3 regions of the Streptomyces sp. NBC_01013 genome follow, and region 2 is predicted to be linked to each of the others. Evidence: riboswitches for the same ligand, from Rfam matches in the RefSeq annotation. Region 2 holds a riboswitch; each other region holds the start of a gene.
What was found. A riboswitch is a leader RNA that binds a small molecule or an ion and turns the genes downstream of it on or off. The one in region 2 is predicted to bind cobalamin.
Positions count from the first base shown of each region.

Region 1: linked by a shared signal. The riboswitch ahead of OG538_RS02010 (CbtB-domain containing protein) and the one ahead of OG538_RS28330 (cobalamin biosynthesis protein) in region 2 are both predicted to bind cobalamin.
Region 3: linked by a shared signal. The riboswitch ahead of OG538_RS34240 (ABC transporter substrate-binding protein) and the one ahead of OG538_RS28330 (cobalamin biosynthesis protein) in region 2 are both predicted to bind cobalamin.

Region 1 is NZ_CP108687.1:461,291-471,074, forward strand. Features, by position in the region: gene OG538_RS01990 (pirin family protein) at 1-305, opposite strand, end outside; gene OG538_RS01995 (tetratricopeptide repeat protein) at 448-804, shown strand; gene OG538_RS02000 (GNAT family N-acetyltransferase) at 1,043-1,552, shown strand; gene OG538_RS02005 (CbtA family protein) at 1,697-2,470, opposite strand; gene OG538_RS02010 (CbtB-domain containing protein) at 2,500-2,715, opposite strand; adenosylcobalamin (AdoCbl) riboswitch at 2,761-2,854, opposite strand; gene OG538_RS02015 (histidine phosphatase family protein) at 2,979-3,569, shown strand; gene OG538_RS02020 (glycoside hydrolase family 15 protein) at 3,656-5,533, opposite strand; gene OG538_RS02025 (TetR/AcrR family transcriptional regulator) at 5,639-6,241, shown strand; gene OG538_RS02030 (TauD/TfdA dioxygenase family protein) at 6,416-7,339, shown strand; gene OG538_RS02035 (MFS transporter) at 7,398-8,723, shown strand; gene OG538_RS02040 (aldehyde dehydrogenase family protein) at 8,809-9,784, shown strand, end outside.
Region 2 is NZ_CP108687.1:6,502,824-6,512,607, reverse strand. Features, by position in the region: gene OG538_RS28340 (anion permease) at 169-1,431, shown strand; gene OG538_RS28335 (hypothetical protein) at 1,457-1,690, shown strand; cobalamin riboswitch at 2,006-2,139, shown strand; gene OG538_RS28330 (cobalamin biosynthesis protein) at 2,283-3,311, shown strand; gene OG538_RS28325 (cobyric acid synthase) at 3,308-4,849, shown strand; gene cobN (cobaltochelatase subunit CobN) at 4,870-8,520, shown strand; gene OG538_RS28315 (putative cobaltochelatase) at 8,627-9,784, shown strand, end outside.
Region 3 is NZ_CP108687.1:7,901,565-7,911,348, reverse strand. Features, by position in the region: gene OG538_RS34260 (hypothetical protein) at 1-131, opposite strand, end outside; gene OG538_RS34255 (PRC and DUF2382 domain-containing protein) at 744-1,802, shown strand; gene OG538_RS34250 (ABC transporter ATP-binding protein) at 1,908-2,696, opposite strand; gene OG538_RS34245 (FecCD family ABC transporter permease) at 2,693-3,772, opposite strand; gene OG538_RS34240 (ABC transporter substrate-binding protein) at 3,769-4,809, opposite strand; cobalamin riboswitch at 4,872-5,059, opposite strand; gene OG538_RS34235 (hypothetical protein) at 5,175-5,327, opposite strand; gene OG538_RS34230 (acyl-CoA dehydrogenase) at 5,324-7,225, opposite strand; gene OG538_RS34225 (hypothetical protein) at 7,389-8,681, shown strand; gene OG538_RS34220 (carbohydrate kinase) at 8,728-9,660, opposite strand; gene OG538_RS34215 (ABC transporter substrate-binding protein) at 9,727-9,784, opposite strand, start outside.

The sequences.
Region 1 (9,784 bases), 6.0 Mb from region 2:
CTGCCCAGGCTGTCGCGGTGCAGGACCTCGCCCTCGTGCAGCCAGCTGACCGTCTGCAGGCCCATGTGAGGGTGGGGCGGCACCTGCATGCCGGGCTCGTCGGCGATGTCGTCGGGGCCGTAGTGGTCGACGAAGGCCCAGGCCCCGACCATGCGGCGGCCCAGATTGGGCAGCAGTCTGCGGACCTCGGTGGACTCGCCGAGGCGGACATGGCGCGGGGTGAGGAGTTCACGTACGGGTTCGGCGACGACGAAACCCCGTCCTCCGCAGACGGAGAGTGTGGCCTGGCGATCGAGATTACTCATGGCGGTCAACCTATTCCCGTGCGGCTCCGGGCGGGCTGCACCCACGCCCAATAATTAGTGGAATGTTAAACGACATGTGGGTGTTGTGGCGGATGGAAACGTACGGGAGCGGCCCGGCGGCACCCTCGACCGAGGAGATCAGATGAGCGACACCTACTACGAGTTCGGTACCGCCGCCGAGCGCTGGGATCGCGCTCAGTTCTTCTTCGATTCGAAGGAGTACACGACTGCGGCCCGGATTCTGGGCGGACTGGTCGAGCAGGTGCCGGAGCAGGTCGCGCCGCGCTTGCTGCTGGCACGGGCCTACTACCACTCGGCGCGGCTCGTCCGGGCCGAGACGGAGCTGCGCGCGGTGCTGGAACTGGACCCGGTCGAGCACTACGCGCGACTGATGCTCGGCCGCACGCTGGAGCGTCAGGGTCGACAGGCCGAGGCGGACACCCACCTGCGGATGGCGGCCGCCCTGTCCGGGGACTTCACCTCGGCAGCCGATGCGTGACCCCAGGGCCCGGGAACTTCGCCTCGGCAGGCGATGCGTGACCGCCCTCCCCGGGGGCCTGGCCCCGGCAGCCGAGCCCTGACCGCACGGTCCGGGTACCTCACCACGCCGGCCCATGCCTGCCCCCACTGGCCGGAGACCTCACCCAGGCAGGGTGGCTCCCGGCCGCCCGCACGCGCCGGGCCGCACCTGGAAAATCCAGGTGCGGCCCGGCCGCATCGCGTGATACCCACAGCCCATGACCGACCTCGTCACACCACGTCTGCTCCTGTACCCCCTGACCGCCGCCCACGCCGAGCAGGTGGTCGCGGGCCGGCCTGCCGGCGGTGCGCGCTGGGCTCCGGGCTATCCCTCGCCGGGCGAGATGAGGGCGGCCAAACGCTTCCTGGAAACGTGCGCCGATTCAGGCGATCCCCATCCCTACGGTCCGTACGCGATACAGCGCCGCGAGGACGGCACGGTGATCGGCGGAGTGGGGTTTCACGGGGCACCCGACGACCGGAGGCACGTCACGATCGGCTACGGGCTCGTGGAGTCGGCACGGGGAAGGGGTTACGCCTCCGAGGCGCTTCGCGCGCTGTTGCGGTTCACCCGCGACCAGGGCATCGCCTGCGTCCACGGGGACACCGATCTCGACAACACCGCCTCCCAGCACGTCATGACCGCGGTAGGGATGCGCCTCGTGAAGGAGGACGCACAGCTGAAGCACTACCGGATCGACTGGGACGGGCCCGCCACCCAGGAGTGAGAAGCGAGGCGGCTTCCGCACGCAGCAGAGCCCACCGGGTTCCCCGGCGGGCTCTGTGCGTGCCGTCGTCGCGACGTACACGGTCCTGCCGCAGACGTCACGCCGTTCCGGGCCGGCCTGCCTGGCCCGTGGTGGCTCCCGGCCTCAGCCCACGATGGTGGCCGGCCGGTTCGCCGTGACCTCCCCGGCCGTGACCGCATCCCGTCTCGGCACCAGCAGCCGCTCGGTGAGGTACCCGAAGACCAGCCCGAAGGCCGTCCAGAGCGTGATCTGCACCGCGAGCGTGGCCAGCCTGAACTCCCAGAGCAGAGAAGCCGGGAAGTCCTTTCCGACCTCGTTGAACGAGGGCAGGAAGGCGTAGGCGAGGCCGACCACCAGGACATAGCCGGCGGCCGCGGCGATGGTGGCGTTCCAGTTGCCCAGGCGCGGGGCCAGCCGCCTGCCGAGAAGGACGGCGGCGACGGCCAGCAGGACACTGAGAGCGACCATCAGGAAGAACAACGCGGTGCGGCGGCCGATGGTGTCGGGGTCGCCGACCGCGGGCGGATTCGCCGGATACTTCAGGAACGGCACGATGTACACGGTCAGCAGGGCCGCTCCCGCGATCAGCGCAGCCGTCGCCCGGGGTCCGAAGCGGCCCATCCGGCCGAGGGCGTAACAGAAGACGAGCGCGGCGATGCCGCCTACGGCGACGCCGAAGACCAGTACACCGGTGGCGAGGCCGCCGGTGGCCTGCATGCTGCGGCTGACGAGTTCCGCGCCACCGCCGTGGTCGTGGGTATGTGACTCTTCGAGGGCGATGGCCGCGTCGACACGGGACTCGCCGAGGAAGTAGGCCACCACGAGTGCGATCGCACCCGCGACGAGGCCGGCCAGCATGCCGCGGACCAGCAGAGCTCTGACAGATATGGAGTTCATGAGGAATTCCCCTGGATCAGCCGGATGGATCAGTGGCAGGGGAAACCGAGGAGGTGACGGCCGTCGTGGACCCACTCGTGCACGCCTTCGCCCGAGATGAGCGCGGTAGCGCCCTGCTCGGCGCCGACGAAGTAGAGCAGGACCAGCATGAGGACGCCGAAGAAGACCGCCCACGGGGCAATGGCCTTCAGTGAGATGGGGGTGATGGCGGGTGTGACGGCGGCGGGGGCAGCAGTCTGTGCCATGGCAGAACCTCCTGGGGGAACACGCGTCCCGATCGTGGTGCCTGAGACGAAGGTGCTGGGTCTGACTTCCCGCACAGGTACGGGTTCACAGTGGCGCGACCGTGCCGGATTCTCACCGGACTTCCGTCACACCCTCGTCATGTCGTCGCGACCATACCGCCTGGACGTGACGGCCGCCATGGTGCCCACGGGCGGGCCGTTGGCCCTCGGATGCCATGGTGTGCTTGGCCGAGGGGCCACAGTTCAGGAAGGTCGTAGCGGTGATGACGGTACGGGTGATGTTGATCTCACCGGCGATGAACGCCGCGCTGCGCGAGGCCCGGTTCGCCGGTGACGCGCCCCTCGACGACGCCGGACTCCGGCCGGCCCGCGCTGCCGCTGCCGCCGGATCGGTCCCGGCAGCGGACCGGTGGCTGCGGGGACCGTCCCGACGCTGCGCGGGCACCGCGACGGCGCTGGGGCTGCGAGCCGAGCACGAACACGAGCTACGGGACTGGGAGATGGGCCGTTGGTCCGGCGCACGACTGTCCGAGGTCGGCGCGGACGAGCCGGACGGAGTGGCGGCCTGGCTGGCGGATCCGGCCGCCGCACCGCACGGTGGTGAATCCCTGCTGGGCCTGTGCGCCCGAGCGGCCTCATGGCTCGACTCGCTCCCCGGCAACGATGCCCGTCGGGTCCTGGCGGTGACCGAGCCCGCCGTGATCCGGGCCGCCGTCGTCCATGCGCTGGCCCTCCCGGCCCAGGCGTTCTGGCGGCTGGACGTGGCTCCGCTCACGGTGACGGAGCTCAGCGGCAGATCGGGGCGGTGGAACCTGCGCTGCGGCCGGCCGCTCGCACCCGAGGAAGAGGGCTGATGACGGCGGCAGGACAGCCCTCCCACATGTGCGAGCCCACGTGTGCGAGCCCCTACATGTGCGAGCCCCTGCAGACGTGTTGGCTCCTACGCCGCGCCCCCGCGCTCCCCGTTGAGCCTCGCGTCCAGGGTGATGGCGGCGTCGATCAGGGCGAGATGGGTGAACGCCTGCGGGAAGTTGCCCAGTTGTCGCCCTGTCAGCCCGATCTCCTCCGAGTACAGGCCGAGATGGTTGGCGTAGGAGAGCATCTTCTCCAGAACCAGTCTGGCCTGGTCCGTGCGCCCGGCCCGCGCCAGGGCGTCGACGTACATGAACGTGCAGAGGGAGAAGGTCCCCTCCGAGCCGCGCAGTCCGTCCGGTGACGCTTCGGGGTTGTAGCGGTAGACCAGGCTGTCGCTGACCAGCTCACGTTCCATCGCGTCCAGCGTGGACTCCCACATCGGATCGTCCGGCGTCATGAAGCCGACCGTCGGCATGCGCAGCAGTGACGAGTCGAGTACGTCGTCACCGTAGTGCTGCACGAAGGCCTGCTTCTTCTCGTCCCATCCCTGGCTGAACACCTGCTGGTAGATCGCGTCGCGGGCGTCCAGCCAGCGGACTCGGGCCGCCGGGCGGCCGTCGTCGTAGGCGATCCGGACCGCTCGGTCGAAGGCCACCCAGGACATCACGCGGCCGTAGGTGAAGTCCTTGCGGCCGCCGCGGGTCTCCCACAGCCCTTCGCCGGGCCGGTCCCAGTTGTCGACCAGCCAGTCGAGGAGGGTGTGCAGCGCGGTCCAGCCCCGGTGGTCGAGGTGCATGCCGTGCTGGTGCGCGAAATAGATGCTGTCGAACGCCTCGCCGTAGATGTCCAGTTGCAGTTGGTCCGCCGCTCCGTTGCCGATGCGGACCGGGGCGGAGCCGCCGTACCCCTCCCAATGCCCCAGGGTCTCCTCGGTAAGGTCCGAGGAACCGTCGACGCGGTACATGACGTTCAGCGGCCCGGTGCCGCCCGTGTGACCGGCCTCTTCCTTCACGCGGTCGTGCAGCCAGCTGATGAACGCGGTCGCCTCTTCCCTGAACCCCAGGCCCAGCAAGGCGTACACGGAGAACGAGGCGTCCCGGATCCAGGTGAACCGGTAGTCCCAGTTGCGCTCCCCGCCCAGTTGCTCGGGCAGCCCGGTCGTCGGCGCGGCTACCAGGGCTCCGGTGGGCGCGTAGGTCATGAGCTTCAACGTCACGGCCGAGCGTTCCACCGCTTCCCGCCACCGGCCCGCGTAGCTGGACTGCCCCAGCCAGGATCGCCAGAACTGGACGGTCTCGTCGAAGAGCCGGCTGAACTCCGCCATGGCGACCTCGTGCGGCGGCCCGCCGGGTGACGACTCCATGACGAGACCACGTTGCTGCCCAGCCTGCAGCGTCAGGGTGAACCGCAGGTCGCTGCCGTGCGGAACGATGTGCAGCAGTCGCTCGTCCCGCGGTTCACGGACGGCGTGAACGGCAAGGCGCATGTCCTTCGAAGCGAACAGGGCCCCGTGCTCCGTGAGATGCAGCTCGTGCGGCTGACGACCGTAGTCGAAGCGGGGGGCGAGCTCTCCCTCGAACGTGATACTGCCCCGGACACAGCGCACCATCCGGACCAGACGGTGCCGGTCCGTCGCCGTCGCGCCGGTGACCGGCATGAAGTCGACCACCTCGCCGGTCCCCGCCTCGGTCATGAAGCGCGTCACCAGCACGGCGGTGTCGGGGTGGTAGAGCTGCTTGCTGGTGTACGTCCCCGCGGCGGGCTTGCAGGTGAAGTGACCGCCCTTCCGCCGGTCGAGAAGAGCACCGAAGATGCTGGGCGAATCGAAGCGCGGGCAGCAGAACCAGTCGACTGTCGCGTCGGTCGTCACGAGGGCCGCGGTCTGCAGATCACCGATGAGACCGTGGTTCTCGATCAGGGGGTATTCATCCATTTCGCACCTCTTTCGGCGCCGATGGCTCATCGTAAGCCGTCGGCGACGCCGCGTCCTGGCGAGACGGTCCGCCCCGTGGAGCGACCGCGGCTTACGCGGCCCGGGGGGCCCGGCCGAGACCGTAGGCTCTGCCCCATGGTGGAGACGCAGGCGGACGGTGCCGTACGAGGACCAGGCCGGCCGCGGGAGGAGCGGGTCACCGGAGCCGTTCTCGACGCGGTGGTGGGCCTGGTCACGGAGCTGGGGATCGGGGCGGTCACGATGGACGCCGTCGCGGCCAGGGCCGGGGTGAGCAAGCCGGCCATCTACCGACGGTGGCCCACCAAGCAGGACTTGATCATCGCCGCCGCGGAGACGCGCATCGGCATCCTCTCGGTGCCCGACCTGGGTGACTTCCGCGCCGAGCTCCGCTTCGTGCTCACCGCACGCCTGGAGGCATACCGACTGCCCGGCTCGGACCGGCTTCTCGCGGGCCTCATCGGGGCGTCGGCCGATGCGGGCGCGGCGCGGGGCCAGTACGCGGAGTACACCGAGCGCATCACGAGCGAGACGAGGCGCATCCTCGAACGGGGGATCGCGCGAGGTGACGTGGCCCCCGGCATCGATGTCCGGGCCGCCGCCACCCTGGTGGCCGCACCACTGGTCTTCCGGCTGATCGGCGAGCTGGAGCTGCCCGACGCCCGCTTCGTGGACTCGCTGGTCGATCTCGTCGCTCAGGCGGTCGGCACAGGCGCCTGACGGATCAGGCTGACGGATCACGGCTGACGGATCAGGGGGCCCGACCTCCGGGTCCAGGCCGTCGGCAACCCTGATTTCCGGCGTCGAATTTTCACGCCCCACGCGTCTTGCCTCGCCATGCCTCAATAACGATACTTCCAGTAACGATTTTCTGGACCTCGATGTGGAGGACTCATGGCCAGCGCCGTCACCACCCCCGCCCCCGCCCTCGACAAGCCGTTGATGCACTACGGGAAGCGCACGCTCGACCGCCTCGCACCCGGCGCGGAGCAGCCCGGCTACCGGCTCCTGGACGTCTGCCCGCTCACCCCGCACATCGGCGCCGAGATCGAGGGCGTCGACCTCTCCGGCCCGATCGGCGACGGCCTCGCGCAGGAGCTCCGGCAGGCGCTGCTGGAGTGGAAGGTGCTCTTCTTCCGTGATCAGCACGCGTTCGCCCCGCAGTCCCAGCTGGCGTTCTCCGCCCTGTGGGGCGAGCCGGAGCCCAATCCGTTCTTCCCCAAGGGCGACTCGGTCGGCGTCTCCCGGCTGGCCAAGGACGCCATGGCCATCGGCAGCGAGAACATCTGGCACAGCGACCACTCGTTCATGGCCGCACCGGCGCTCGGCTCCGTCCTGCGCGCCGTCGAGGTCCCCGCCGCCGGCGGGGACACCATGTGGGCCGACATGGCGGCCGCCTACGACAACCTCACTGACGCCTTGAAGGCCCGGATCGACGGGCTCACCGCCGTACACGACTGGGTGCCGAGCTGGGGGGCGTTGATGACCGCGAGCCAGATCGCCGCCCATCGCGAGAACCTGCCGGCCGTCGAACACCCCGTGGTCGTGCGCCACCCGCGCACCGGGCGCAAGCTCCTCTACGTCAACGAACCCTTCACCACCCGGATCGTCGGCCTGTCCGGCCCCGAGAGCCGTGAGCTGCTCGGTGAGCTCGTCCTCCAGGCCCGTATCCCCGAGTACCAGGTCCGCTTCCGATGGCAGCCGGGCTCGGTCGCGGTCTGGGACAACATCGCCACCCAGCACTACGCGATCAGTGACTACTTCCCGCAGCGCCGTGTCATGGAGCGCATCGCGATCGCCGGCGTCCCCCTCTCCTGAACCCCCTCCCCGCACCTGACCCACTCCCCCTCCCTCCATCCAGTCGCGCGGAGCCCCAGTGACCGACACCGATGCCGCACCTGCTGTGTTCACCGGTCCCCCGAAGGCGCCTGGCGGAACGAACCGCCGGGCGTGGACCGTCACCGCACTGCTCGTCGTCTTCATGATGATCAATTTCGCGGACAAGTCCGTGCTCGGTCTGGCAGCGGACGAGATCCGGGAGGATCTCGGCCTGTCCGCATCGGCCTTCGGACTCGCCAGCAGCGCCTTCTTCCTGCTCTTCTCGGTCTCCGGCGCCGCTGTGGGGCTGCTCGCGGACCGCATCCGGCCCAAGTGGCTGCTCCTGGCCATGGCCGTACTCTGGTCCGTCGCCCAGGCCCCGATGGCGGCAGGCGGCGGGCTCGCGGTGCTCATCACCTCACGCGTCCTCCTCGGTGCCGCGGAGGGGCCCGCCTTCCCTGTCGCCCAGCAGGCCACGCTGTCCTGGTTCCCCAACCACCGGCGCAACCTGCCCGGGGCCCTGATCGTCCTCGGAATCACCCTGGGGGTCCTGGTCGCCGCTCCCGTACTGACGTGGGTGATCCAGCATCACGGCTGGCGCTCGGCCGTCGCCGCTGTCGCACTGGCCGGTCTCGTGTGGGCCCTGCTGTGGCTTCTCCTCGGCGGGGAGGGGCCCTACGCCGGCGCGCCGGCCGGCTCCGGCGACGGGACGGGCGCGGCGGCAGGGACGGGATCCGGGGCGCCCCTGCGCAGGATGCCGTACCGGCGGATCCTCGCGACCCGCACCTGGATCGGCGCCACGGCCGCCTATTTCGGAACGTACTGGATCATCGCCTTCGCCCTGGTCTGGCTCCCGTCCTACCTCCAGGACGCCCTGGGCTACACCTCGGCCGGTTCCACCCGGCTGGTCATGCTGGTCTGGGGTCTGGGCGGTGTGGTGGTGCTCGGTCAGGCCGGCCTGACGGGTTGGCTGCTGCGCCGCGGGACGTCGAGCCGGTGGGCCCGCGGCGGGGTCGGCGGAGTGCTGCTGCTCATCGGCGCCGCAGCGTGCCTGACCCTGCCCGCGGCCCCGGCCGGCGCCATGACCGCCCTGCTCCTGGTCGCGGGATTCGGCCTGGCCGGAGCGATGAGCAGCATCGCCGTCACCACCGTCACGGAACTCGTTCCCGCCGATCGCCGCGGCGGTTCCCTGGGCATCATGAATGCAGTGGTGACCACCGCCGGGCTGATCGCCCCCACTCTGATCGGGCGCCTCGTGGACGGCCACGGCGCGGAGGGTTACCGGTACGCGGTCCTGATCACCGGGGTCGTGCTCCTGCTGAGCGGAGCGGCCGCCCTCACGTTGATCGATCCCGCCCGCGACGCCCGACGGCTGTCCGTGTGACCGGAGGTACGTGCTCGCTCCTCGCGCGACGCACCGGACCGGCCCTTCTGTCCGCTTCTTCTCCCGCCTTCCGCAAGGGACGACCTTGAACACCGCCGCCCTCGACGCCCCCTTCCTCGACCGCACCGTCGCCCATGTACGCGGCAACGCCCAGTCCTGGTACGCCACTCCGCTCAGCGAACGCATCGCTCTCCTGGAACGTCTGCTTCCGCGCATCGCCGCTCGCGCGGCCGAGATGGCCGGTGCGGGCGCCCGGGCGAAGGGGTACGGCCCGGACTCGCCCTGGGCGGCCGAGGACTGGATCGGCGGCCCATGGGCCCTGGCCCAGAACACGACGGCGTACCTCCACGTCCTTCGACGGATCGCCGGGGGCGGGGACCCCCTCGCCGGCAAGGCCGTTCACGAGGAGAACGGCCGCACCCACGTGGACGTCTTCCCCGCAACCGGCTGGGACGCCCTGCTGCTCAACGGGTTCACGGCTCAGGTCCGGATGCGCCCCGGCGTCACCGTCGAGCAGACACGCGCCTGTGCCGCGGGCGAGTACCGCGGCCGGCAGGGCGACCCGGCCCTGGCGCTGGTGCTCGGCGCCGGCAACGTCGCCGCCATCACCGCGCTCGACATCCTGCACAAGCTCTACGCCGAGGGCCAGGTCGTCATCGCCAAGATGAACCCGGTCAACGCCTATGTCCGCCCTCATTTCGAGTACGTCTTCGCCGAGTTCGTCGAACGGGGCTGGCTGCGCTTCGTCGACGGAGGGGCAGCCGAGGGCGGCTACCTCGCCCGCCATGAAGGCGTCGACACCATCCATGTCACCGGCAGCGACCGCACGCACGACGCCATCGTCTGGGGCACCGGCGAGGACGCCGTGGCACGCCGCCGTGACGATCTTCCCCTGATCAGCAAGCCCTTCAGCAGCGAACTGGGCGGGGTCAGTCCCTGCATCGTGGCTCCGGGCCCGTGGAGCCGTGCCGACTTCCGCTTCCAGGCGGAACACATCGTCACCAGCAAGCTGAACAACTCGGGTCACAACTGCATCGCCACCCAGATCCTGGTCCTGCCGC
Region 2 (9,784 bases):
ATTCCGGGCCCAGACCGGCCCGTGCCTGAACTCCGCCGTCACGCGGCGGACGAAAAGGGCAACGGCACTCCGGTTGGGGTCACCGCAACGCCCTGCTCAGTTCATCTTCCGTTCACCCAGATTGCCTACGGTCCACTTGCCACTGACGTCGAACGATTGCCTGGGTAAATGGAACACATCACGCTGCTGCTCGCGATTGTGATCGTGACAGCTCTAGTGTTCGATTTCACGAACGGTTTCCACGACACCGCCAACGCGATGGCCACCACCATCTCGACCGGCGCACTCAAACCCAAGACAGCGGTGGCCATGTCCGCCGCTCTCAACCTCGTCGGCGCGTTCCTGTCGGTGGAGGTCGCCAAGACGATCTCCGGCGGGATCATCAATGAAGACGGGCTCAGAACCGAGGTCATCTTCGCGGCGCTCGTCGGCGCCATCCTGTGGAATCTCCTGACCTGGCTGGTCGGCCTGCCGTCCAGCTCCTCCCACGCACTGTTCGGCGGCCTGATCGGCGCCGCGGTGATGTCCGCGGGCTGGTCCTCCGTCGACGGCGGCACCGTCGTCACCAAGGTGCTGCTCCCCGCGGTCGCCGCGCCGGTCGTCGCCGGTGTCGCCGCACTCCTGGCCACCAAGCTGACGTACCGCATCGGCGGGAAGGCCACGGGCGGCGCCCAGGAGAAGGCCACGGCGAAGGGATACCGCGCCGGCCAGATCGCCTCGGCCGGGCTCGTATCGCTCGCCCACGGCACCAACGACGCGCAGAAGACCATGGGCATCATCACGCTCGCCCTGGTCACCGGTGGCGTCCTCTCCCCCGGCTCCAACCCGCCGGTCTGGGTCATCGTGTGCGCCGGCCTCGCCATCGCACTCGGCACCTACCTGGGCGGCTGGCGCATCATCCGCACCATGGGCAGCGGCCTGACGGAGCTGAAGCCGCCGCAGGGCTTCGCCGCCCAGACCAGTGCGGCCACCGTCATCCTGGCCTCCTCGCACCTCGGCTTCTCCCTCTCCACCACCCAGTCGTGCTCAGGTGCCGTCATGGGTGCGGGCCTGGGGCGCAAGGGGGGTGTGGTCCGCTGGTCCACCGCCACCCGGATGTTCGTCGCCTGGGGCCTGACCCTCCCGGCCGCCGGGCTGGTCGGTGCGGGCGCGGAGTTCCTCACCAAGCAGGGCACCTGGGGTGTCGTGGTCGTCGCGGCGCTGCTGATCGCGGGCTCCGGTGCGATCTGGGTGCTCTCCCGCCGCAAGCCCGTCGGGCACGGCGACGTCGCCCCGGCCGGTGAGGACGCCGAGCCCGCGGGCGTCGTCACCACCGCCATCGCGGCCGTCAGCCCGCCGCCCACCGCTGCTGCCCAGACCCACGACCTCATGGCCACCATCCCGGCCCCGGTCGGACCGGTCACCGACCCGGCCCGACCCGCCACGGTCTAAGAGCCTCCGGTAAGGACACATCCACATGAACATCGACTGGGCAGCCCTCGGCACCGTCTTCGGCGTCTCCCTCGTCGCCACCGTCGCACTCGTGGGGCTCTTCACCCTCGGCATCGTCGGTCTCTCCAAGCAGCCGGAGCCTGCCGCACAGGGCGGCTCGGCGGGCGGGTCGCTCGTGCTGGCCCGCGCCGGCGCGTACCTCTGCTTCGGACTGTGTGCAGCTGCCGTGGCCTACGGCATCTATCTGATCGTCGCCTGAGAGGCTGTCGGACGGCTTCGGATCGGGTGGCGGACGCGGCCCGGTTCGTTGCTGTTCCAAGGCTGAGGAGGGAGCCGACGCGAAGCGTCGGTGACCGACGACCACGCCGGAAGCGTGCGTTTCGGGGCATGGCCGCCCGGTAAGCGGTCACCCGGACGCCTCTGAGCCCACCACTCCCACCCGTATCGGGCCGGACGCACCTCGTGCGCGTCCGGCCCGATGTGCGTCTCAGCACACTGCACCGCCGCAGGTCAACGGCAAGTTGACGGGCGTTCGCAGAGCGTGGTGGACTGCCCGAGCCATTACGGCGACAGCAGAGGAAGCCGGTGCGAATCCGGCGCGGTCCCGCCACTGTCACCGGGGAGCAGTCCCCCACCACTGGAAGTCACGGTCCACGCAAGTGGACTGGAAGGCCCGGGGGAACTGCGGATCCGGAAGCCAGGAGACTCTCGTCGCCGTCACGTCGAACCAGGGCGCGGACCCTGAGTGAGGACATATCGCCATGCCCGGCTGCCGTGCGTCCGAATCCGTGCTGCTCCTGCCAGCACCTGCCTGTACGAAGGTCCTTCGAGGCGCAACGGCCGGCTGAACCGTGCGTGCCGATCGCATCTTCGCGTACGGCGCCACGGCCGGTCTGATCGGCGATCTGCTGCTCGGTGATCCCCGCAGGGGCCACCCGGTCGCCGCCTTCGGGCGGGCCGCGGCAGGCGTCGAGCGCCGTCTGTGGCGTGACCACCGCGGGTGGGGCGCACTCCACACCCTGGTCTGTGCCGGAGGCGCCGCCGCGGGTGCTGCCCTGGCCGCCCATGGGCTGCGCCGCCACCCCGCCGCGTCCGTCGCCCTGACCGCCGCCACCACCTGGTCCGTCGTCGGCGGTACGTCACTGGGCCGCGAGGCCCGGTCCATCGGCGATGCCCTGACCGCCGGGGACCTCGACCTGGCCCGGGAGCGGCTGCCGCATCTGTGCGGCCGCGACCCGCAGTCCCTGGACGGCCCTCAGATCGCCAGGGCCGTCGTGGAGTCCGTCGCCGAGAACACGTCGGACGCCGTGGTCGGCGCGCTGGTGTGGGGTGCGCTGGGCGGGGTCCCCGGGCTCGTCGGGTTCCGGGCCGCCAACACGCTCGACGCGATGGTCGGCCACAAGTCGCCCCGCTACCGGCGTTACGGCTGGGCCTCGGCCCGCCTCGACGACCTCGCGGGCTGGCCGGGTGCCCGGCTGACGGCCCTGCTCGCCGTGACCGCCGGGGGGCGGCCACGGCGAGCGGTCCGTGCCTGGCGAGCGGACGCGGCCAAGCACCCCAGCCCCAACGCGGGCCCGGTGGAGGCCTCGTTCGCGGGCGCGCTCGGCGTGCGGCTCGGTGGAACGCTCGCCTACGGCGGCCGGGTCGAACACCGCCCCGTCCTCAACGGGGAGACGGGCCGCGCGGTGGAGCCCGCGGACATCGAACGGGCCGTACGGCTGTCGCGCCGGGTGAGCGCACTCGCCCTCGGCGTGAGCGTGGCGGCCCGGCTGGGCGCCGGGGCCGTGGCACGACGGATCACCGCGCGAGGGATCACCGGCCCTCGGCCCGCATCACCTCGCACCGCAGCACCTCGACTCTCAGGACGGAGACCGACATGAGCGGCGGACTGCTGGTCGCCGGGACCACCTCGGACGCGGGCAAGAGCGTCGTCACGGCGGGTATCTGCCGCTGGCTGGTGCGCCGCGGCGTCAAGGTGGCGCCGTTCAAGGCGCAGAACATGTCGCTCAACTCCTTCGTCACCCGCGAGGGCGCCGAGATCGGCCGCGCCCAGGCCATGCAGGCCCAGGCCGCCCGGGTGGAGCCGACCGCCCTGATGAACCCGGTACTGCTCAAGCCCGGCAGCGACCGCTCCAGCCAGGTCGTCCTGATGGGGCGTCCGGTCGGCGAGATGAGCGCCCGCGGCTACCACGGCGGCCGGCAGGAGTCGCTCCTGTCGACCGTCGTGGACTGCCTGGAGCAGCTTCGGGGCACGTATGACGCAGTGATCTGTGAGGGGGCGGGCAGTCCGGCCGAGATCAATCTGCGGCGTACGGACATCGTGAACATGGGCATCGCGCGGGCGGCACGCTTCCCGGTGGTGGTCGTCGGCGACATCGACCGCGGCGGGGTCTTCGCCTCCTTCTTCGGTACGACGGCGCTGCTCTCGGCGGAGGACCAGGCGCTGATCGCCGGCTATCTGGTCAACAAGTTCCGTGGCGACGTCTCGCTGCTGGAGCCCGGTCTGGACATGCTGCGCGATCTGACGGGACGTCCGACGTACGGGGTGCTGCCGTTCGCCCACGGCCTCGGCATCGACGAGGAGGACGGTCTGCGGGTATCGCTGCGCGGCACCGTGCGCGAGTCGGTGCTCGCACCGCCGCACGGCGAGGACATCCTGCGCGTCGCGGTGTGCGCCGTGCCGCTGATGTCCAACTTCACCGACGTGGACGCGCTCGCAGCCGAGCCGGGCGTCGTCGTGCGCTTCGTGGACCGCGCCGAGGAGCTCGCCGACGCCGACCTCGTCATCGTGCCCGGGACCCGCGGCACCGTGAAGGCTCTCGCCTGGCTGCGCGAGCGCGGGCTCGCCGACGCGCTGCTGCGGCGGGCCGCCGAGGGCCGCCCGGTGCTCGGCGTCTGCGGCGGCTACCAGATCCTCGGCGAACGCATCGAGGACGACGTGGAATCGCGGGCGGGAACGGTCGACGGGCTCGGACTGCTGCCCGTACGCATCCGGTTCGACCGCGAGAAGACCCTCGCCCGGCCGGTCGGCGAGGCACTCGGCGCCCCGGTCGAGGGGTACGAGATCCACCACGGCGTCGCGGATGTGCGCGGCGGCGAGCCGTTCCTCACCGACGGGCGGGGCGGGCACCTGGACGGCTGCCGGTCCGGCGCCGTGTGGGGCACCCACTGGCACGGCTCGCTGGAGAGCGACACCTTCCGCCGCCGCTTCCTGACCGAGGTCGCGAAGGCCGCCGGCCGCCGCTTCGTGCCCGCCCCCGACACCTGTTTCGCCGGGCTGCGGGAGGAACAGCTCGACCGCCTCGGCGACCTGATCGAAGAACACGCGGACACCGATGCGCTGTGGCGACTCATCGAGTCGGGCGCACCGGCAGGACTTCCCTTCATCGCCCCCGGAGCACCTGGAGCACGCGCATGAACGCCTCACTGACCGCCCCGCTGAGCACCGTGCTGCTGCTGTCCACCGCCGACACCGACCTCCTCGCCGCCCGTGCCTCGGGCGCGCCCTACCGGATCGGCAACCCGGCCCGCATCGACGCCCAGGACGAACTGCCCGCGCTGATCGAGGGCTCCTCGGTCGCCGTGGTCCGCCTCCTGGGCGGCAAGCGCGCCTGGGAGGACGGCCTCGCCGTCCTGAGGACGTCCGGTATCCCGACCGTGCTGCTCGGCGGTGAGACGGTGCCGGACGCGGAGCTGATGGCCGAATCGTCCGCACCGGCCGGCGTCGTCGCCGAGGCGCTGCGCTATCTGGTGGAGGGTGGCCCGGGAAACCTCGTCGAACTGGCCCGCTTCCTCTCCGACACCGTCCTGCTGACCGGGCACGGCTTCGCCGAACCGCAGAAGATGCCCGAGTGGGGCCTGCACGGCAGCCGTGCGTTCACCGAGGGCCGCCCGACCGTCGGCGTGCTCTTCTACCGGGCGCACCATCTCTCCGGCAACACCTCGTTCGTCGACGTGCTGTGCGACGCGATCGAGGCGCGCGGCGCCAACGCCCTTCCCGTGTACTGCGGTTCGCTGCGCGGCGCGGACGCCGGGCTGTACGAGCTCCTCGGCCGGGCCGACGCCCTGGTCGCCACGGTGCTCGCGGCCGGCGGAACCCGCGCGTCGGACGCGTCCGCCGGGGGCGACGACGAGGCCTGGGACATCGGCGCGCTCGCCGATCTGAACGTGCCGGTCCTGCAAGGGCTCTGCCTCACCTCCTCACGCGCCGCCTGGGAGGCGTCGGACGCGGCGCTGGCCCCCATGGACGCGGCGATGCAGGTCGCCATCCCCGAATTCGACGGCCGCCTGATCACCGTGCCTTTCTCCTTCAAGGAGCAGGGCCCGGACGGGGTTCCGGTGTACCGCGCCGACCCCGAGCGGGCCGCCCGCGTCGCCGGGATCGCCGTGCGCCACGCCGTCCTCAGGCACAAGGCCAACGCGGAGAAGAAGCTCGCCCTGGTCTTCACCGCCTACCCCACCAAGCACTCCCGCGTCGGCAACGCGGTCGGCCTGGACACGCCCGCCTCCGCGGTACGGGTCCTGGACGCCCTGCGCGACGCCGGATACGGGGTCGCGGAACACCCGGACAACGGCGACGAGCTGATCCACCGCCTCATCAACGCCGGTGGCCACGACGTGGAGTGGCTGACCGAGGAGCAGCTCGCCGCGGCGCCCGCGCGGGTGCCGCTGGCCGACTACCGGGAGTGGTTCGCGAAGCTGGAGCCCGGGCTGCGCGACTCGATGCTGGAGCACTGGGGCGAGCCGCCGGGCTCGCTGTACGTGGACGGGGACGACATCGTCCTCGCCTCGCTCCAGTTCGGGAACGTGGTGGTGCTGATCCAGCCGCCGCGCGGCTTCGGCGAGAACCCGATCGCGATCTACCACGACCCTGACATGCCGCCCTCGCACCACTACCTGGCGACGTACCGCTGGCTGGAGAACACGTTCGGCGCGGACGCCGTCGTCCACATGGGCAAGCACGGCACGATGGAGTGGCTGCCCGGCAAGGGCCTCGGCCTGTCCGCCGGCTGCGGCCCGGACGCGGTACTCGGCGAACTGCCGCTGATCTACCCGTTCATCGTCAACGACCCGGGCGAGGGCACCCAGGCAAAGCGCCGCGGTCACGCCACGGTGGTCGACCACCTGGTGCCGCCCATGGCGCGTGCCGACACCTACGGCGACCTGGCGAAGCTGGAGCAGCTGCTCGACGAGTACGCGCTGGTCAGCGATCTGGACCCGACGAAGGCACCTACGGTGCGGGCGCAGATCTGGACGCTGGTCAAGGCCGCGGAGCTGCACCACGACCTGCATGTCGACGAGCAGCCGGGCGACGACGACTTCGACTCGTTCGTCATGCACATCGACGGCTACCTCTGCGAGATCAAGGACGTCCAGATCCGCGACGGTCTGCACGTCCTGGGCGGTGGCCCGGCCGGCGAGGCGCGGGTCAACCTGGTCCTGGCGGTGCTGCGCGCCTCGCAGGTGTGGGGTGGTACGGCAAACGCGCTGCCGGGTCTGCGGGCGGCCGTCGCCGAGCACTTCGGGCTCAGCGAGAAGGAGCTGCTGGGCGAGCCCGGGGCCGCCGTGAAGGTGCCGGCCGAGCTGAGCGAGCTGGTGGACGGCCCGGCCCGGACGGGCGCGGACGCGATCGATCTGCTGGAGCAGTTGTGCCGCCGGCTCGCGGAGGGCATGGAGGCGCGCGGCTGGGACGTGAGCGCCGCGGCCGGTCTCGTACGGGAGGTGCTGGGCTTCGAACTCCCGGACGCCGTCGCCGTCCTGGGCTTCGCCTGCGAGGAGGTCGTGCCGCGACTGGCACGGACCACGGACGAGATCGATCACATCCTGCTGGCGCTGGAGGGCGGCTTCGTCCCGGCGGGGCCTTCCGGTTCGCCGACGCGCGGGCTCGTCAACGTGCTGCCGACCGGCCGTAACTTCTACTCCGTCGACCCGAAGGCGATTCCGTCCCGGCTGTCGTGGGAGGTCGGCCAGTCGCTCGCCGACTCGCTCATCGCCCGGTACCTGGCCGACACGGGCGACTACCCGAAGTCCGTCGGGCTGACCGTGTGGGGCACGTCCGCCATGCGCACCCAGGGCGACGACATCGCCGAGATCCTTGCGCTGCTCGGCTGCCGCCCGGTGTGGGACGACGCCTCGCGCCGGGTCACCGGCTTCGAGGTGGTGCCGGTCAGCGAGCTGGGCCGGCCGCGCATCGACGTGACGGTCCGGATCTCCGGCTTCTTCCGCGACGCGTTCCCGCACGTGGTGGGCCTGATCGACGACGCGGTCAGGGCGGTGGCGGAGCTGGACGAGCCGGCCGACGCCAACTACGTACGGGCGCACGCCGACGAGGACACGGCGGAGCACGGCGACCGCCGCCGGGCCACGGCACGCATCTTCGGCTCGAAGCCGGGCGCGTACGGGGCAGGGCTGCTGCCGCTGATCGACGCCCGCAACTGGCGGTCGGATGCGGACCTGGCCGAGGTGTACGCGGTCTGGGGCGGTTACGCGTACGGACGCGGGCTGGAGGGCCGGGCGGCGCGCGGGGACATGGAGACGGCGTTCCGGCGCATCGCGGTGGCGGCGAAGAACGTCGATACCAGGGAACACGACCTGGTCGATGCCGACGACTACTTCCAGTACCACGGCGGCATGGTCGCCATGGTGCGGCATCTGACCGGGGAGTCGCCCGAGGCGTACGTGGGGGATTCGGCGACGCCGGACCAGGTGAAGACGCGGACGCTGGGCGAGGAGACGCACCGGGTGTTCCGCGCCCGGGTCGTGAACCCGCGCTGGATGGCGGCCATGCGGCGGCACGGATACAAGGGTGCCTTCGAGATGGCCGCGACCGTGGACTACCTGTTCGGGTACGACGCGACGGCCGGCGTGGTCGACGACTGGATGTACGAGAAGTTGTCGGCGGAGTACGTCTTCGACCCGGAGAACCGGGAGTTCATGCAGAAGTCCAACCCCTGGGCTCTGCACGGGATTTCGGAGCGTCTGCTGGAGGCGGCCGAGCGGGGCCTCTGGGCGGAGCCGGACGCGCGGACGCTGGAGCGGCTGCGGGCGACGTATCTGGAGCTCGAGGGCGAACTGGAGGGGGACGCGTGAGCGCACCCGACCGCGGCCTCCGCCCCCGATCCCCCGCTCCCCGGTCGCCGCAGGGTCCGCAAGGCCCGCCGGAGCTGCTGGAACCCGCCACCCCCAAGGAGGCCTCGTGAGTACGCCGTACCCCTTCACCGCCATCGTCGGGCAGGACGACCTCCGGCTCGGGCTGCTGCTCAACGCTGTCAGCCCTGCCGTGGGCGGCGTCCTCGTACGCGGCGAGAAGGGCACCGCCAAGTCCACCGCCGTGCGCGCGCTGGCCGCGCTCATGCCCGAGGTGTCCGTCGTCCCCGGCTGCCGGTTCTCCTGCGCCCCGGACTCCCCCGATCCGGCGTGTCCGGACGGGCCCCACGAGGCGGGGTCCGGCGTGTCGCGGGCGGCGCGGACGGTCGAGCTGCCCGTCGGCGCCTCCGAGGACCGGCTCGTCGGGGCGCTCGACATCGAGCGGGCGCTCGCCGAGGGAGTGAAGGCCTTCGAGCCGGGGCTGCTCGCCGACGCGCATCGCGGGATCCTGTACGTCGACGAGGTCAATCTCCTCCACGACCACCTCGTGGACCTGCTGCTGGACGCCGCGGCCATGGGTGCCTCGTACGTGGAGCGCGAAGGCGTCTCCGTACGGCATGCCGCCCGCTTCCTGCTCGTCGGGACGATGAACCCCGAGGAGGGGGAGCTCCGGCCTCAGCTCCTCGACCGGTTCGGGCTGACTGTCGAGGTCGCCGCCTCCCGTGAGACCGATCTGCGGGTCGAGGTGGTGCGGCGCAGGCTCGCCTACGACGACGATCCTTCGGGCTTCGCCGCCCAGTGGGCCGGCGAGGAAGGCGCCTTGCGGGCCCGGATCGTGGCCGCGCGCGAGCTGCTCCCCCACGTGCGCCTCGGCGACGGCGCGTTGCGCCAGATCGCCGCCACCTGCGCTGCCTTCGAGGTCGACGGGATGCGGGCCGACATCGTGATGGCCAGGACCGCCACGGCGCTGGCCGCCTGGGCGGGGCGTACCGACGTGCTGGCCGAGGACGTGCGTCAGGCTGCCCTGCTCGCGCTCCCCCACCGGCGTCGGCGCAATCCGTTCGACGCGCCGGGACTCGACGAGGACAAGCTCGACGACACGCTGGAGCAGAACAGCGGCGAGGGTGACGATCCGGACCCGGACGGCCCGGACGGCGGCGGCCTGCCGCCACAGGGGGACGGGCCCGGCACACCGCCGCCGTCCGATGGCAGGGCCGACGACACGCCCGCGCAGTCCGTGCCCGAGCAGGGCGGGGAGCCGGGCCAG
Region 3 (9,784 bases), 1.4 Mb from region 2:
TCCTTGGCCGACAGCCGGTCGAGGTCGTAGAGGTCCCGCCGGTCGGTACGGGTGGCGAGCGCCTCGGCGGCGGCGCGCAGCGGCACGAGGGCGGGGTCCTGCTCGAACTGCCAGGGGCAGACCATCTCCACCGGTCAACACGGTCGCACCGGGCTTCCCGGCGGGCTTGCCGCGCAGACTGATCGGCCGGTCGCCGTTGCGGCCGATGAGGTCGGTGCCGTTGGCGGAGGCGATCCGGACCTCGCCGGCGGCCTCCAGGAGCGCGACCGGCGCCTTCACGTCGTCCAGCTGTCGGTGCGGGAATCGCACCACCGTGGCGATTTCCGGCGAAAGGGTGCGGGCGGGCCCAGCGGGGGTCAAGGGACTCCCGGAAATTCGCTGCACGGCGGGAACGGCCAGTTCGGAGGCGGTGACGGACGAGCCCCGTGCGCGCGGCTCGGCCGGTGCCGGACGCGAGGCGAGCCGCCCGGTACGGGCACCCCGCGTTCCTGCCTTGCCGCCCTGCCCATCGGCGGGCGGGGCCAGGGGGTCTCCCCTTCCGCCTTCACTCGATTGGCCTAACCGGGCCGACAGCCCCGCACCGGCATCGCACGGGGCCTGCACCCACCTGGGGCGGATACGGTGCCCGGCCTCCGGCGGCCGGGCGGTTGCAGCGTCCATCCGGGTGAGGCGCGATGGAATCCGGACGCGCCTCCCCTGCTGGACCCACCTACAGGACGCGCCCGGGCGAGGAGGAATCGGACATGGGAGCCGCTGACGGTTTCACGGATTCCGGAGAGCTCGACGGCCTGACGGTGTACGACACCGAGGGCGAGAAGATCGGCAACGTGGGGCGGGTGTATGTCGACGACAGCACCGGCCGACCGGACTGGATCACGGTGAAGACCGGCCTGTTCGGCATGAAGGAGAGTTTCGTGCCTCTCGCCGGAGCCCGTCGCGTGGGCTCCGACCTGCACATCTCACATCCGAAGGACCGGGTGAAGGAAGCCCCCAGGGTGGACGCGGACGCCCATCTGTCCGTCTCCGAGGAGGAAGAGCTCTACCGGCACTACGGCCTGAGCAGGAACACCAAGGCCAACCTCGGCGAACGGGGCGGCACATCGGGCGCCGACGCACCGACCACGACCGGCACGGGCACCATGGGCGCGGCCGGAGCCGGAGCCGGAGCGGCAGCCGGAGCCGGAGCGGCAGCCGGGGCCGGAGCCGCGGGCACGGGCCGCACGACCGACCGGACCACGTCGGCCGGCATGGCCGGTGCGGGCTCCGGGACCGGCAGGCACCGAGACACCGAAACCTCGGGCACGGCCCGTCCGCTGGTGGGTGCCGGCGCGGGCGCCGAACGTTCCGGCGCCGACCTCGGCGGCAAGGAGGAGATGATCCGCTCCGAGGAGCAGCTGCACATCGGCACCGAGGAGTACGAGAGCGGTAAGGCCCGCCTCCACAAGTACGTCGTCACGGAGAACGTCACCAGGACCGTGCCCGTGACGCACGAGGAGGTGCGGGTGGTCCGCGAACCGCTCCGTCCGGGCGACAAGGCGGCCGGCCGGTCCGACATCACCGAACAGGACGTGGAGGTCACCCTGCACGCCGAACGCGCCACGATGCGCAAGGAGACCGTGCCGGTCGAGCGGGTGCGGATGGAAACGAAGAAGGTGACCGAGCAGAAGGAAGTCTCCGCCGAACTGCGCAAGGAGCAGATCGACTACGCGGACGGCACCACCAAGAGCGGCACGGACATGGGTGGCAAGGACATGGGCGGCAAGGACATGGGCGGCGAGTTCGGTCAGGGGCGACGCCGCTGACGCCCGGCTCACCACGCCGGACAGCCGTACCGCACCGGCGAGGGGCGGGCTCCGCGCAGGGGCCCGCCCCTTGCGTTCACGGCGCCGGGACTCCGCCCGTGAGCGTCAGGGCCGATCCGGACGAAAGCGCACCGAGGGCCGCCCCTGCGGGCCGTCCGGTGTCACGACGGCCCGCACCCGGTAGACGTCGGAGATGAGCGCCTCGGTGATCACCTGCGCGGGAGTGCCGCCCGCGACCACCCTCCCCTCGTTCATCACCACGATGCGGTCGCAGAACATCGCGGCCAGATTGAGGTCGTGCAGCGCGACGACGGCGGTCAGCGGCAACGAGGTGACCAGCGACAGAAGTTCGAGCTGGTGCTGGATGTCCAGGTGGTTGGTCGGTTCGTCCAGCAGGAGTTCACGCGGCTGCTGGGCGAGCGCGCGGGCGATCTGGACGCGCTGGCGCTCACCGCCGGAGAGCGTGTGCCAGGACTGGTCGCGGCGCTCGGTCAGTCCGGTCCGCTCCAGGGCCTCACGTACCGCCGTCTCGTCCGCCGCCGTCGGTGCCGACCAGGCGCGGCGGTGCGGGATGCGTCCCAGACGTACGACGTCCACGACGCTCAGCTCCACCTGGGTGACGGCGTGCTGGTCGACCACCGCGACGCGTCCGGCGACGGTGCGGCGGCCGATGGCGGCCAGTGGATCGTCGTCGAGGGTGACCAGACCAGCGTCCGGGGCCAGGACTCCGGCGAGTATCCGCAGCAGGGTGGACTTCCCGGAGCCGTTCGGGCCGATCAGGCCGAGGGTGGCGCCCGGCGGCGGAGCGATCGAGACCCCGTCCAGGATGAGGCGGCCACCCGCCTCCCGGCTGACCCGGTCGGCCCGCAGTCCGCTGGGGGTGGCCCTGGTCACGGGGCCCGCCGGGTGCGGTAGAGGACCAGCACGAAGGCCGGGACCCCGATCAGCGCGGTGACGACTCCCACTGGAACCTCCTGCGGGTCGAGTACGGTCCGGGCGAGGGTGTCCACCCACACCAGGAAAACGGCCCCGGCGAGTGCGGTGACCGGAAGGAGCCTGCGGTGCCCGGAGCCGGTGAGCGCGCGGGCCGCGTGCGGCAGCACCAGTCCGACGAACCCGATGGCACCGGCCGAGCTCACGAGGGCGGCGGTCAGCAGCGCGGTCGTGCACAGCAGGACGATCCGGGTGCGGCCGACGTGGACGCCGAGCGTGGCCGCCGCGTCCTGGCCGAACGCGAAGGCATCGAGCGTACGGGCGTGGCCGAGGCAGACCAGCAGTGTCGCGACGAGCACGGCGCAGCAGATCCAGACATCGTTCCAGCCGACCCCGCCGAGTGAGCCCAGCAGCCAGAACAGCACCCCGCGGGTCTGCTCGGCGTCGGCGGCGGTCATCACGACGAAGGAGGTGAGCGCGGAGAAGAGCTGCATGGCCGCGACCCCGGACAGAACGACCCGGTCGGTGCTGCCGCCGAGGGTGTGGCTGAGCAGCATGACCAGGGCGAAGGAGCACAGCGCCCCGATGAACGCCCCGGCCGACAGCGATACCGCTCCCCCGCCGACACCGAGCACCACCACCACGACCGCACCGGTCGAGGCCCCGGAGGAGACACCGAGGACGAAGGGGTCGGCGAGCGGGTTGCGCAGCAGTGACTGCATGACGGTGCCGCAGACCGCGAGTCCGGCGCCGCAGACGGCTGCGAGCAGGGTGCGCGGCATGCGCAGGTTCCAGATGATCCCGTCCCGGATCGGGCTGAGCCGCGGCTCACCGGCGCCGAGATGGGCGGCGACCGTGGACCAGACGTCGGCGACGGAGATCCGGGCCGGGCCGATGGTGACGGCGAGCGCGACGGACAGGGCGAGCAGCAGGAGCCCGGAGGCCCACAGGAGTCCGTCGCGGATGCCGCGCCGGCCCGTCGTGGCGTGCGGACCCGCGTCCTCGCGCGGCGCCGCGGCCCGTTCGGTGTCCGTCACCCCGCGAGCCCGAAGGTGCGCAGCCCGGCGGCAACGCGCTCCACGCCCTCGACGGTCCGGATGGTGGGGTTCATCGACTGTCCGCTGAGCAGCACGTAGTGCTTGTCCCGGACGGCGTCCATGTTCTTCGTGACGGGGTTGGACTCCAGGAAAGCGATCTTCTTCGCGGCGCTCTCGGCGGTCTGGGACTTGCGGGTCAGGTCGCCGATGACCAGCACGTCCGGGTTGCGATCGGCGACGGTCTCCCAGTTGATCTGCGGCCATTCCTCGTGCGTGTCGTCGAAGGCGTTCTTCGCGCCGAGTTCCCGGGTGATGATGCCGGGCGCACCGCAGCAGCCCGCCAGGTAGGGAGCTTCGGAGTTGGCGAACCAGTACATCAGGGAGGTGCCGGAGGCGTCGATGCCCTCGGCCGCCTTCCGCACCCGGGCGCGCAGCTCGGTGACGAGCTTCTCGCCGCGCCCGGGAACTCCGAACACCGCGGCCAGGTCGCGGACTTCGGCGTAGACGCTTTCCATGGTCAGGGCACCGGTGCGGACCCCGTCGCCGTCCTTGCTGTTGTCCTTGGCGGTGCAGTCGGCGGGCGAGACGTAGGTGGGGACGCCGAGCTTCTCGAACTGCTCGCGGGGAGCCACACCGCCCTTGGCGAGGGTCGACTCGAAGGACGCGCTGACGAAGTCGGGCTCCTGGTCCAGGACCTTCTCCGACGAGGGACGGTTGTCGGAGATCCTCGGGACGCCCGCGTTGGCCTTCTCCAGTCCCTTCAGTACCGGGTCGGTCCACGTGGCCGTGGCGGCGAGCCGGTCGGCGAGGCCGAGCGAGAGCAGGATCTCGGTCGACCCCTGGTCGACCGGCACGGCGCGCTTCGGCGCCGCGTCCACGGTGACGGTCCGTCCGCAGTTCTTCAAGGTGACCGGATAGCCTTCGGCTTCCCCGGACTTGGCGGCGGTGCTGTCCTTGCCGCCGCCGCAGGCCGTCAGCAGGATCAGTGCCGCGGTGAACAGGGCGGCGGAGCGGGCGGGGCCGGCTATGGGCGGCACGGAGTACCTCGGCGTCTCTGGGCCCATGCGCGGGGCCCGCTGTACGGAGTTCCGTGGCCCGGTACCGGGCCGCGGGTGCCAGCAGGTCTTCGGACTCGGGTTCATACGGACGGGACGCCTTCCCGGGAAACCGTGGGTCTCCCAGTGGCCGTGGCCCCGCCCGTCCCCCTCACCGCTGCGCGTCAGTTCCGGATTCTCACCGGATTCCCTGACCCCTACGTGGAGTTCGACTGGCTCCGGCACGCTACCACGGGCCTCCGCCCAGCTCAGCGGCGGTGTGCCCGGTGGCGCGGGTGGTGGGTCGGCCGGGGCGGTGTGCCGGCGCACCGCCCCGGTCCCGGAGTACCCGGGCGGCCCCAGTCCGGTTACGCCTTGCGGCGAACCGATTCGCCACCGGGGATGCGCGGCCCCGCGCACCGCCGCGAGAGCGCGGCCGAGGTACCCCAGAAGGCCAGCAGGACGACACGGAGACCCAGCCGCCGGACCGCGTCCGCCGCCCGGTGCGAGGTGCCCGTCATCGCGCGCCCCCGGCAGGTTGCCTGGCCGCGGTGGTGTGCCAGGAGGCGCCCGGGTCGTCGTAGGCGTGGGTGTAGTGGGGACCGGCGATGGGCCAGTCGGCGAGCAGTTCCCCGGGCAGTGCGAAGGATTCCGCCAGCTCCGGGAGATGGCGGCTCACCGCGGCGACGAGTTGTTCGGTGGCATCGGTCAGCCCTTCGACCTGACCGGCGGTCAGGTGGCCCGCGGCGAGCAGGTCCCCGCTGTTGTCCGCGACCCAGCGCAGCGCGAACAGCCGGGCGAGTTCGCCCAGCCGCTCGCGGGCCTCGCCACCGGGCAGAGCTGCGAGCGCGTTCTCGTACGCGTGGGCCGCCTGCCGGTACGCGTGGGCCTCGACTCCCCGCAGCGCGGGTCCGGACGCCGCGTTCCAGCGCTCCAGCGGGCCGCCGTGAGGGACCTGGGCCATCCGCGCGGCCGCCCGGGCGAACCGGATGCGCTCCACCTGGCCCAGGAGCCGGCCAAGGAACCGCAGGTCAGCGAGATCGCCGTCCGGCGGGTCGCCGGCCGGATCGTCCTGCGGGACCTGGGCGGCGTCGAAGAGCAGTCCGGCGGCCGCCCGGGAGTGGATGGCCAGGTTGTCGCCCTCGGCCGTGATCGCGCCCTCGATCCCGGTGACGAGCTCGGTCATCCCGTTGCTCTCCAGGAGACCCTGGGCGCCGCACCGTTCCCGGCACTCGACGATCACCGACCGGGCCTGCCAGGTGATCCATCCCTTGGCGATGTCGACCATCCGCTCGGCGGCCTCGCGTTCCGCGGGCGGGCCCGCCGCCGCCTTCTCCCACCGGTCGAGTACGCGCCGGTGCAGCAGGCTCATCGCGAAGACGGTGGCCATGGCCTCCGCGAGCGGGCCGTGGTGGCTGCGGTGGGCGATGACCGGCACCGGAGGCGACGCACGGCCTCCGGAGACGAAACGGTGGCCTCCGTAGCGCACGGCGAGGGCCAGCGTGGTGCGTGCGGAGCCCACCGCGCTGGCGCTCATGCAGATGCGGCCCGTGGTGACCCGCCCGATCGAGGCGAGGAAGCGGCGCCTGTGCCCCTCGGTGTCGCTGCGGAAGACCCCGTCGTCGCCGACCCGCCCCTGCGCGCCGCCGAGCAGCGCGGCGCGGCCGACAAATACCTGGTCGAAGGAGGTGAGGCAGTGGTCGACGGGGCTGCCCATGCGTGCGGGGAGCCGGCGCACCCTGATACCGGGGAGGGCTCGGGACGCGTCCGTGAGCGGCACCAGCAGCAGGAAGACCCCTTGGTCGACGCCGCCGACGATCAGCCGGGCGGCGACGAGCCCCGACTTGGGGCCCCCCGCCGGGCTGGTGTTGGGCATGAACTTCTGTGCGCCGGCGTGCGGGGTGTGCAGAACGAATCCGTCCCGGCCGGCGTCGTAGGTGGCGGTCGTCTCGACGGCTGCCGCGTCGTTGCCGTGCGCCACTTCCGTACAGAGGAAGGTGCCGATGCGTCGCAGCCGGAGGAAGTCCGAGAGATCGCGGGGGGTCTCGGTGTCGTGGTCCAGGAGGCTGCCGAGGAAGAGGTTGTAGTGAATGCCCGCGACGGTGGTGAGCGCAGGGTCGACCGGGGCGAGCCATTCGTGCAGGGCCGCCAGGGCGCGGGGGTCCGCGGCCGGCCGGGCCGCGCTGTCCAGTGCGTTGTTGAGCGCGCGCAACCGTGCGTGGGCGAGGGCGAGGCGCTCGTCGGGGGTGGGTCCGGGAGGCGGCCAGAGCGGCCGGCGGAACGGCTCGGTGGCGACGAGCCGGCGCCAGAAGCCGTGCTCTCGGCGGGCGTCCGGGCCGAACAGCACGGTGCTGAGCACTTCGGCGACCGGCCCGGTCCCGGCTCCCGAGGGGCCGGTGCTGTCGAAAATGGCGTTCATAAAAGCGGGAACGATCAGGAAACGTCCAGGACACCCCCGCAGCCGTCGTCCAGGCTTTCCCCTCGCCCGGCGAGCGGCGGCACCCGGCGGCCCGGCCGCCCTCCGTCACCTGTATGCAGCAATTCGCCGCGCTGTGGCGGCGGCCAGGACATCCCCTTGGGGCATGGAACGGCACCCTGACGAGTCGGCTGCACAGACGGAGCACGCCGAACTGGAAACCCTGCGCGCCCGTGTGGCACAGCTGGAGACCCGCGCCCCGGCCCGCTCCCGGCCGCGCCTGCGTTCGTTCTTCGCGGTCCTGCTGATCCTGGTGGCGGCCGTGCTCACCCCACTGAGCATCCTGTCGAGCTGGGCGAGTGACGTCGCCGGGGACACGGACCGCTACGTGGACATGATGGAGCCGCTGGCCGCGGACCCCGATGTGCAGGCTGCGGTGACCAGACGCGTCACCGATGCCGTCATGAGCCATCTGGACATCGACGCACTGCTGGCAGACGTCGCGCCCGCCGACCGGCCCGTAGTGGACAAGGCGCTGCAGAAGCTCGGCGGTCCACTCACCACGGGTGTCACGAACTTCGTGCACGGCACCGTGGAGCGGTTCGTGAGCAGCGACGCGTTCGAGCGGGTGTGGAGCAACCTCAACCGGCAGGCCCACGCCTCCGTGGTGAAGGCCCTGACCGGCGAGGGCGGCGGCGCGGTCAAGCTGAACGGCGACACCGTCACCCTGGATCTCGCCCCTGTCATCGACCGGGTGAAGCAGCGCCTCGTCGACCGCGGTCTCACGGTCGCCGGGAAGATTCCCGAGATCCACACCGACTTCACCATCCTCACCTCCGACTCGGTGGGCAAGGCGAAAAAGGGATTCAGAGCGCTCGAACTGCTGGGCTTCTGGCTTCCCGTGTTCACACTGGTGGTGGCTGCGGGCGGGGTGCTCCTGGCCGTACGCCGCCGGCGGGCTCTGGTCACCGCGGCTCTGGCGGTCGCGGTGGGTGCGGCGCTGCTGGGGCTCGGGCTGTGGGCGGGACGCGCGTTCTATCTCGACAGCCTCCCCTCGGATGTCTCGCAGCCGGCGGCGGGGGCGGTGTTCGACACGCTGGCCGGCTATCTGCGTGCCGGGATCCGGCTGGTGGTGACCGTGGGCGTGGTGGTGGCGCTCGCGGCCTGGCTCACGGGGCCGGGCCGTGCGGCCACCCGGGTCATGGCGATGTGGAGCGGCGGCATCGGAGCCGTACGCGATGCGGCCGGTTTCACCGGCGGCCCGGTCGGCAGGTGGGTGCACCGGGCCCGGCGGCCGCTGAACTGGACGGTGGTCGTGGTGGCCGTCGCGGTGCTCCTGGCGTGGGACCGGCCGACGGGCCTGGTCACGGTGTGGATCGCGCTGTGCGCCCTGTTCGTGTTGGCGGTCGTCGAGTTCCTCGACGACGACAGCACTCCGCATCTGGCGGCCACGGAGTAGCACCGGCGTGACCTGCCGGATGTTCTCGCCCCGGCGGACAGTCCGTTCACATGCGGCCGAGTGCCGCGTCCAGTTCCGCCAGGCCTGGCGGGTTGGCGCCTGCCCGGGCGACCGTGACGGCCGCCGAAGCCGAGGCGCGGCGCAGGACGTCCATGACCGTGCCCTTGTCCAGTGCCCGTAGCCGTTCCCGGCCGGCCGGTCCGAGCAGCCCGTGCAGGGCGAGTGCGTGCAGGGTGCCGGACATGAAGGCGTCCCCCGCCCCCACCGTGTCGACGACCGCAACCGGCAGTGCGTCGACCGTCACCGGCCCCTCGGCCAGGACCGCGAACGCTCCGTCGCCGCCCCGTGTGACGAGGACGACGGCCGGCCCGGTGGCGAGCCACCGCCCGGCGACCTTCACCGGGTCCTCGCCCGGGTACAGCCACTCCAGGTCCTCGTCGCTCGCCTTCACCACATCGCTGAGCGCCACGCAGAGCTCGGCCCTGCGTACGGCCGCCTCGTGGTCCCCCATCAGCGCCGGCCGGACGTTGGGGTCGTAGCTGACGGTCGCGGCGGCACGCAGCGATTCGACGGCTGCGACGACCGCGGCCGCACCCGGTTCCGTGACCGTCGCGATCGAGCCGGTGTGCACGTGCGAGGGTGGCCGCTCCAGGGAGACCGGGCCGAGCGTCCAGGCGATCTCGAAGGTGTACGTGGCCCGGCCCGCGCCGTCCAGGGCCACAGCCGCGGACGGGGTGGGTGCGGTGGAACCGTCCGTGATGACGTCGACGCCGGATCCGGTCAGATGGTCGCGGATCAACCGCCCGTTCTCGTCCGGTCCGAGCTGGGTGAGCAGTGTCGCGTCGTGGCCCAGTCTCGCCAGGCCGTAGGCGACGTTGGCCGGGCTGCCGCCCGGGTGGACCCGGTCCGCCGCATCCGGCAGCCGGACGATGTCTGCGACGCATTCGCCGATGACCAGCAGGTCGAGTCCGTCGAGCATGAGGGTGATGTCTCCCGTTGTGCGAGGGCGTAGGCATCCTGGCAGAAGGCACTGCCCGCGGACGCGTCAGCCCGATCCTGCCGTGTGCGGCCCGTTCCGGCCGGCACCAGGTCGCCCGGCCTGC